2 regions of the Priestia megaterium genome follow, and region 2 is predicted to be linked to the other one. Evidence: riboswitches for the same ligand, from Rfam matches in the RefSeq annotation. Region 2 holds a riboswitch; the other holds the start of a gene.

Region 1 (3,410 bases), 350 kb from region 2:
AAGGTAGAAATAAATTCCTTATGGTACACTTAAAGAAGAATTTATGAAACGGAGCGATATGATGAAAGCCATAAACTTAATCTCAATTGCCTTTGGTGCTATCGCTGGTACATATGCGCGTTATTTGCTAAATCTTTCCTTATTATATACGGGCTATCCAATAGGAACGGTAATTGAAAACCTATTAGGAAGCTTCATACTAGGCCTATTAACAGGATTTTTTGCGTGGAAAAAGCCAAAAGAATGGATAAAGCTTGGACTAGGAGTTGGCGTGTGCGGCGGTTTTACAACGTATTCAACCTTTGCAGGAGACGTCATTTCTCTCACTCAGCACCATTTATTTTGGGGAGCCATTTATGTCATTGTCTCTTTAGTAGGTGGAATCCTTCTTGCTTTAGCAGGCTATCTATGCGGTGAAGCGGCAGGGAAAAATTTAGTGAAAGTACATGAGGTGAAGTAAATGAGCATAGTGAGCTTGGCACTTGGCGGGGCAGCTGGAGGAATATGCCGTTATCTTTTGGGTTTAAAAGTTACAAAAACAGTTTCAAACCCTCCTTTTCCAGTCTCAATGCTGTTTGTAAACTTGCTCGGTGCGTTTGGGCTTGGTCTTTTTTACGGTAGTTATTATGGAAAGGTTCCGAGTCATGCTTATGATGATTCAATATTTTTAATGATTGGCATTGGGTTTTTTGGTGCCTTTACCACTTTTTCAACGTTTAGTGTGGAAACCGTACAGTTAATTCGGGAAAAATCTTATCGGAAAATGTTGGCGTACGTGGGGATTTCAGCATTTGGAACAGTTGGTTTATTTACAGTCGGTTTACTGGCAGGAACGTTTTTATTATAAGTAAAGAGAACGTTTCTAGTAGGGAAAAACAAAAAGACGGAGAAGTAGAGAATGGATAGAAAAGCAGAAGTTTGGAAATACATTTTGTTGATTGTAGCTGTTGCAGGTCAGATCATTGGTTTTTTATTTTTATTTATAAATGTTGTGGCGGCATTTATTTTTTACGGTTTTTATATTCTAACTTTTATTATGTTACTCCTGCTGTTTATATGGGATCGGAAAAAGGAAAAAGACAAAGAAGAATTTGACGACTATACCGATTACTAACTATATAAAAAGCAGAATGATTCGGTGCGCCGGGCCTCTTAGTAAAGAAGCTTAAAAGATACATCTATAAAAGGAAGAGAGCCGTAAGAGCATAAAGAGATATTGTATTTACATCTAGTTGTGTTATAATTTTAAGTGCAAAAACAAAATCAATAAATAGCAATCACTAGGGGAGCTTTTTGAAGCTGAGACGGATGTATTTCGGACCCTTTGAACCTGATCTGGTTTGGACCAGCGTAGGGAAGTGGCGATCATGTTTACATAACGATGCATGCTAACCACTCTACGTTGTAGAGTGGTTTTTTGTATGTAATAAAGCCCTCTGCACAAGATGAAGTGATTGAAATTTCTCTTTATTCTGAGTGGAAAGGTTTCGATCATGTGGATATTCCTAAATTTCATGTCATTACAACAGATAAGCAGCCAATCGAAGAGCTTCAAAAAATTTTAACGGCTATCGCGCCTTTTGCGGGCGCCATTCATATTAGAGAAAAAAAGAAAACGGCAAAGCAGATTCAATGTTTACTAGAAAGCCTACCATTTTGTCGCTCTAAAATTATTGTGAATGACCGAGTTGATGTAGCGCATGCTTTAAAAGCAAAAGGTGTACAGCTTGCCTATCATAGTTTAGACGTTTCGTTTGTTATAGACGCATTTCCTTCTCTTATTGTTGGAAAGTCAGTTCACTCTGTGGAAGAGGCTTTAGAAGCTGAAAAAGATGGTGCTCACTACATTTTATACGGACATATTTATTCAACACATTCAAAAAAAGAATTAAAAAGTCGAGGGATAGCGGCACTAAAAGAAGTAGTAGACGCTGTGCAGATACCGGTTATTGCCATTGGAGGAATTACACCTGTAAATGCCAAAGAGGTACTTCAAACAGGAGCACACGGTATAGCCGTGATGTCTGGTGTCATGCTTGCGCAAGATCCCCTGAAAGCGATTAAACAATATTCTCATATATGGACATCTGGAGGTGGAGAAAATGAAGCAGCATTATGATGTACTGTTAATCGGAGGAGGTATAATCAGCTCTTCTATCGCTTATCATTTGTCAAAACAAGGAGCGTCAGTAGCTATTCTTGAACGCAATCAAGTTGGTTGTGAAGCTTCAAGTGCAGCCGCTGGTATTTTAGGTGCTCAAGCTGAAATTGATGAAGAAGGTCCTCTTTTAGACCTTGCTATTAAGAGCAGAAGCATGTTTCCTGAACTGGTGAAGGAACTAAAAGAAAAAACGGCTATCGACGTAGAGCTCATTCAAAAAGGCTTATTAAAAGTCGCTGTAACAGAAGAAGATGCACACGTATTAAAGAAAAAAGCCGCTCAGCACCACCGGTGGGACAAAGATGTAAGATGGATCGATGTAAAAGAAGCGCGTTTGTTAGAACCCGGGCTCTCTCCAGACATATACGGAGCCATTACAATACCGGGAGACGGCCAGCTAGCTCCGGCTAAGTTAACACAAGCTCTTGCTCATGGAGCCTTGTATCACGGAGCAGATGTATTCGAATACTGTGACGTTCACTCTCTGATTATGGAAAATGAAACAGTAAAAGGGGTACAGACGTCCAAAGGCTCTTTTTATGGAGAAAAAGTAGTGATTGCAGCAGGCTCATGGGCTAAACGCTTTATTTCTTCTGAACATTTAGGCGAGGTGTTTCCTGTAAAAGGAGAGTGTATTGCTCTGCAAAGTTATAAGCCCCTGCTTTCTAAAACGATTTTTTTAGATGAAGGTTTTTACTTAGTCCCTAAGACTGGTGGAAGAATCGTAATCGGGGCAACTAAGCTGCAGCATGATTTTACTAAGACCGTTTCTGCACAAGGTATTCAATTTTTGCTGAATAAAGCTTCTGCGCTTCTGCCGGCCATTAAAGAAGCCACATTTGAAAAAGCATGGGCTGGTCTTCGTCCACAAACAAATGATGGCTGGCCTTATTTAGGAGAGCACCCTGAAATAGCGAATCTGCACATGGCTTTTGGCCACTACCGAAACGGTATTTTATTAAGCGCTGCAACTGGAAAAATTATGGCTGATGCTTTGTTAGGGAAAAAGCCAAATCATTCATTCTTTACATCATTTCAGCTAACGAGAGCAATGGAGGGAGTTCATTGAATCTAATTATTAACGGTAAGACCGTCACTGTCGGAGATGAAATTGAAACGGTCGAGCACTTGCTGCAGGCTCAGAGTCTGCATGAGCGAGTTGTAATTGTTGAATTAAACAAGAATATTTTGCAAAAAGAAGAACATAGCGATGCATGCTTAAAAGATGGAGATACATTAGAAGTTGTTT
Region 2 (3,410 bases):
GACGAATATACGCTGGTGGCTTATTATTGTATTGCTAATTGGAGCAGTTGTTAACTATTTAGACCGCTCTAATTTAAGCATCGCTAATACCACGATTGCCAAAGAGTTTGGGCTGTCTTCTACACAAATGGGTCTTTTGCTTTCAGCTTTTCTCTGGCCATATGCCTTAGCAAATCTACCAGCAGGCTGGCTGGTTGACAAATACGGGCCGAAAAAAATGTTTGCATGGGCATCAGGCCTATGGTCTGTGGCAACGGTAGCAAGTGCATTTACTAACACGTATTCTGCTCTTTATGCCATGAGAATGCTTCTTGGTGTATCGGAGTCTCCTTTTTTTACTTCAGGAATTAAAGTGACGGAAAGATGGTTTAAAAAAGAAGAGCGCGGCCTTCCTACTTCGATTATTAATACAGGGTCTCAAATTGCTAATGCGATTGCTCCGCCACTTCTAACGGTACTGCTTTTAACAATGAGTTGGAGAGGAATGTTTGTTGTTATAGGAGCAGCAGGCTTTATTGTGATGTTTGTTTGGCTAAAGATATACCGAGATCCGGATTATGTTGCCAATAAAGTGAAAGCTGTCCCTAAAGAAGAAATAAAAATCAGTCATACCTCACAAGCAAAATGGTCACAGCTGTTTAAATATAAAAGCACATGGTTTATGATTATCGGGAATTTCGGAATTATGTTTACGATATGGGTTTATTTAACTTGGCTTCCTAGCTACTTAGAAACAGAGCGCGGTTTTAGCCTAAAACAAACGGGCTGGATTGCTGCTATTCCGTTTCTAGCAGGAATCATAGGAGTGTTGCTTGGTGGTGTAATTTCAGATAGATTTATTCGAAAAGGAATTAATGCAGTAACGGCAAGAAAAATACCAATTGTAGGCGGGGCAATCTTAGCCGCAGCATCGGTAGCACCCGTTCCTTTTATTGATAATGCAGCCTTAAGTATTGTCTTATTGTCGATTGGCTACTTCGCGTCACAGCTGCCATCAGGCGTCATTTGGACTCTAGCGGCGGATATTGCACCAAAGGAACAAGTTGCTTCACTCGGCGCTATTCAGAACTTCGGTGGATTTCTAGGAGCGGCAATGGCTCCTATCGTAACAGGGTTTATATTAGATGCAACGGGAACTTTTACGGCGGTTTTCCTGTTAGGAGCAGGACTGCTTTTAATTGGTGCTATTAGTTATGGCGTATTTTTAAAGAAGCCAATAGCTAACTAGTAATGTCACAAAAACAAAGAGCACACACTGCATGAAAAAGGTGTGTGCTTTTTCTTTTACTACTAAAAAGGAAACTATTTTCATTACCATATCATGAACCTTTCTATTGAATAAAACGCTTTACTATGATAAAACTATTACAGGTAAACATATGATAATAGATTAATTTCATAGAGATACAACACCACTAGGGGTGCTTTCGAAGCTGAGAGAGACGATAAGTCTTAACCCTTATAACCTGAACTAGGTAATACTAGCGTAGGAAAGAGGTATTGTAATGGATGTTTTGTATGGGATTTCCTTACGAACTCGTTATAATAATTTTGTGTACATAAACAAAAACACTTCTTTCCTGCGAAAGAAGTGTTTTTTTTATGCGTAAAGGAAGGTGTCATACATGAAAGAAACAATTGATTTGCTTGTCAAACAGGTAGAGGAGCGCAAAGGAGAGTTAATCCAGTTATTAACAACGCTTGTTTCGTATAAAACGCCAGCGCCTCCTGCACGAAATTCTCATGAAGCGCAGCTGTACGTAGCGGATTTTCTTAAAAACTGCGGTTTTTCCATTGATATGTGGGACTTATATTCTAACGACCCTATCGTAGTGGGAACGTTAAAAGGACAAAAATCGGCTGACTATCAAAGCTTGATTATTAACGGCCATATGGATGTTGCTGAGGTACAAGAAAATGAAAATTGGGAAACCAATCCGTTTGAAGCTGTTGTGAAAGACAATATGATAATTGGACGCGGAGTTGCTGATATGAAAGGCGGTTTGGCGGGAGCATTATTTGCTGTGCAGCTTTTAACAGAAGCAGGAATCGAGCTGCCAGGAGACTTGATTTTTGAATCCGTTGTAGGAGAAGAAGTAGGAGAGGCAGGTACGCTGCAATGCTGTCAGAAAGGGTATACAGCTGATTTTGCGCTTGTAGTCGATACAAGTGATTTACATATTCAAGGTCAAGGCGGAGTGATCACGGGATGGATTACGATAAAAAGCAGTAAAACCTATCATGACGGTACACGCCGAAGTATGATTCATGCTGGAGGAGGGCTGTTAGCCGCAAGCGCTATTGAAAAGATGGCAAAAGTGATCGGAGGGCTACAAGAATTGGAGCGTCACTGGGCTGTTACAAAGAGCTATCCAGGATTTTTGCCAGGGACAAATACGATTAATCCAGCAGTAATCGAAGGCGGAAGACATGCTGCTTTTATTGCAGATGAATGCAGGCTGTGGATCACCGTTCACTATTATCCTAATGAATCGTACGACCAAGTATCAAAAGAAGTGGAAGAATATATTATAGCTATTGCAAAAGCAGATCCATGGTTAAAAGATAATCTGCCAACCTTTGAATGGGGAGGCACATCAATGATTGAAGACAGAGGAGAAATCTTTCCGTCATTAGAAATTGATGAAAATCATGCAGGAGTGCAGCTGCTTGCAAATACTCATGAACAAATGGAAGGGAAAAAGCCTCCAATTGATGTGTCAACTAGCGTAACAGACGGGGGATGGCTAGCTGATGCGGGAATTCCCGCCGCTATTTACGGTCCGGGAAATTTAGCAAATGCACATGCTGTGAACGAACAATTAGATATTAATCAGCTTGTTCAATATACAAAAGTGATAGTGCAGTTCATTTATACGTGGCTGCATACGCATAAGGAGTGATCATCATGAAATTTAGTGAACGATTATACGAAAAGCTGCAGCCTATTTGGCGTCAAAATCATAATCATCCCTTCGTACAGGGGATGGGAGATGGAACGCTTGAAAAGGAGAAGTTTCGCTTCTACATGATTCAAGATTACCTTTACCTAATTGATTATGCCAAATTATTTGCGATTGGAGCCATGAAAGCTACCGATCTTCAAACGATGGGGAAATTTGCAGCTCTTTTAGATTCTACATTAAACGAAGAAATGAGTCTGCACCGTGAGTATGCCAAGAAATTTGAAATCAGCGAAAAAGAATTAGAAAAAGCGCAGCCATCTCCTACAACGCTTGCATACACGCACTATATGCTGCACGTTGGTCAAAGTGGAACATTAGCTGAATTAGTAGCCGCTCTTTTGCCTTGTATGTGGAGCTACTGGGAAATAGGAAAAGAACTTAGTGAAAAGCCTGGAGCTAACAATGAGTTTTACCGTGAGTGGATTGAAATGTACAGCTCAGAAG

What was found. A riboswitch is a leader RNA that binds a small molecule or an ion and turns the genes downstream of it on or off. The one in region 2 is predicted to bind thiamine pyrophosphate.
Region 1: another riboswitch for thiamine pyrophosphate. It lies ahead of CEQ83_RS02765 (thiamine phosphate synthase); the one in region 2 lies ahead of CEQ83_RS04475 (acetylornithine deacetylase).

The regions. Positions count from the first base shown of each region.
Region 1 covers NZ_CP023317.1:520,956-524,365, forward strand. The annotation lists gene CEQ83_RS02750 (fluoride efflux transporter FluC) at 62-460, shown strand; gene crcB (fluoride efflux transporter CrcB) at 461-847, shown strand; gene CEQ83_RS02760 (hypothetical protein) at 899-1,114, shown strand; TPP riboswitch at 1,273-1,374, shown strand; gene CEQ83_RS02765 (thiamine phosphate synthase) at 1,496-2,119, shown strand; gene thiO (glycine oxidase ThiO) at 2,103-3,230, shown strand; gene thiS (sulfur carrier protein ThiS) at 3,227-3,410, shown strand, end outside.
Region 2 covers NZ_CP023317.1:868,067-871,476, forward strand. The annotation lists gene CEQ83_RS04470 (MFS transporter) at 1-1,228, shown strand, start outside; TPP riboswitch at 1,408-1,510, shown strand; gene CEQ83_RS04475 (acetylornithine deacetylase) at 1,626-2,903, shown strand; gene tenA (thiaminase II) at 2,909-3,410, shown strand, end outside.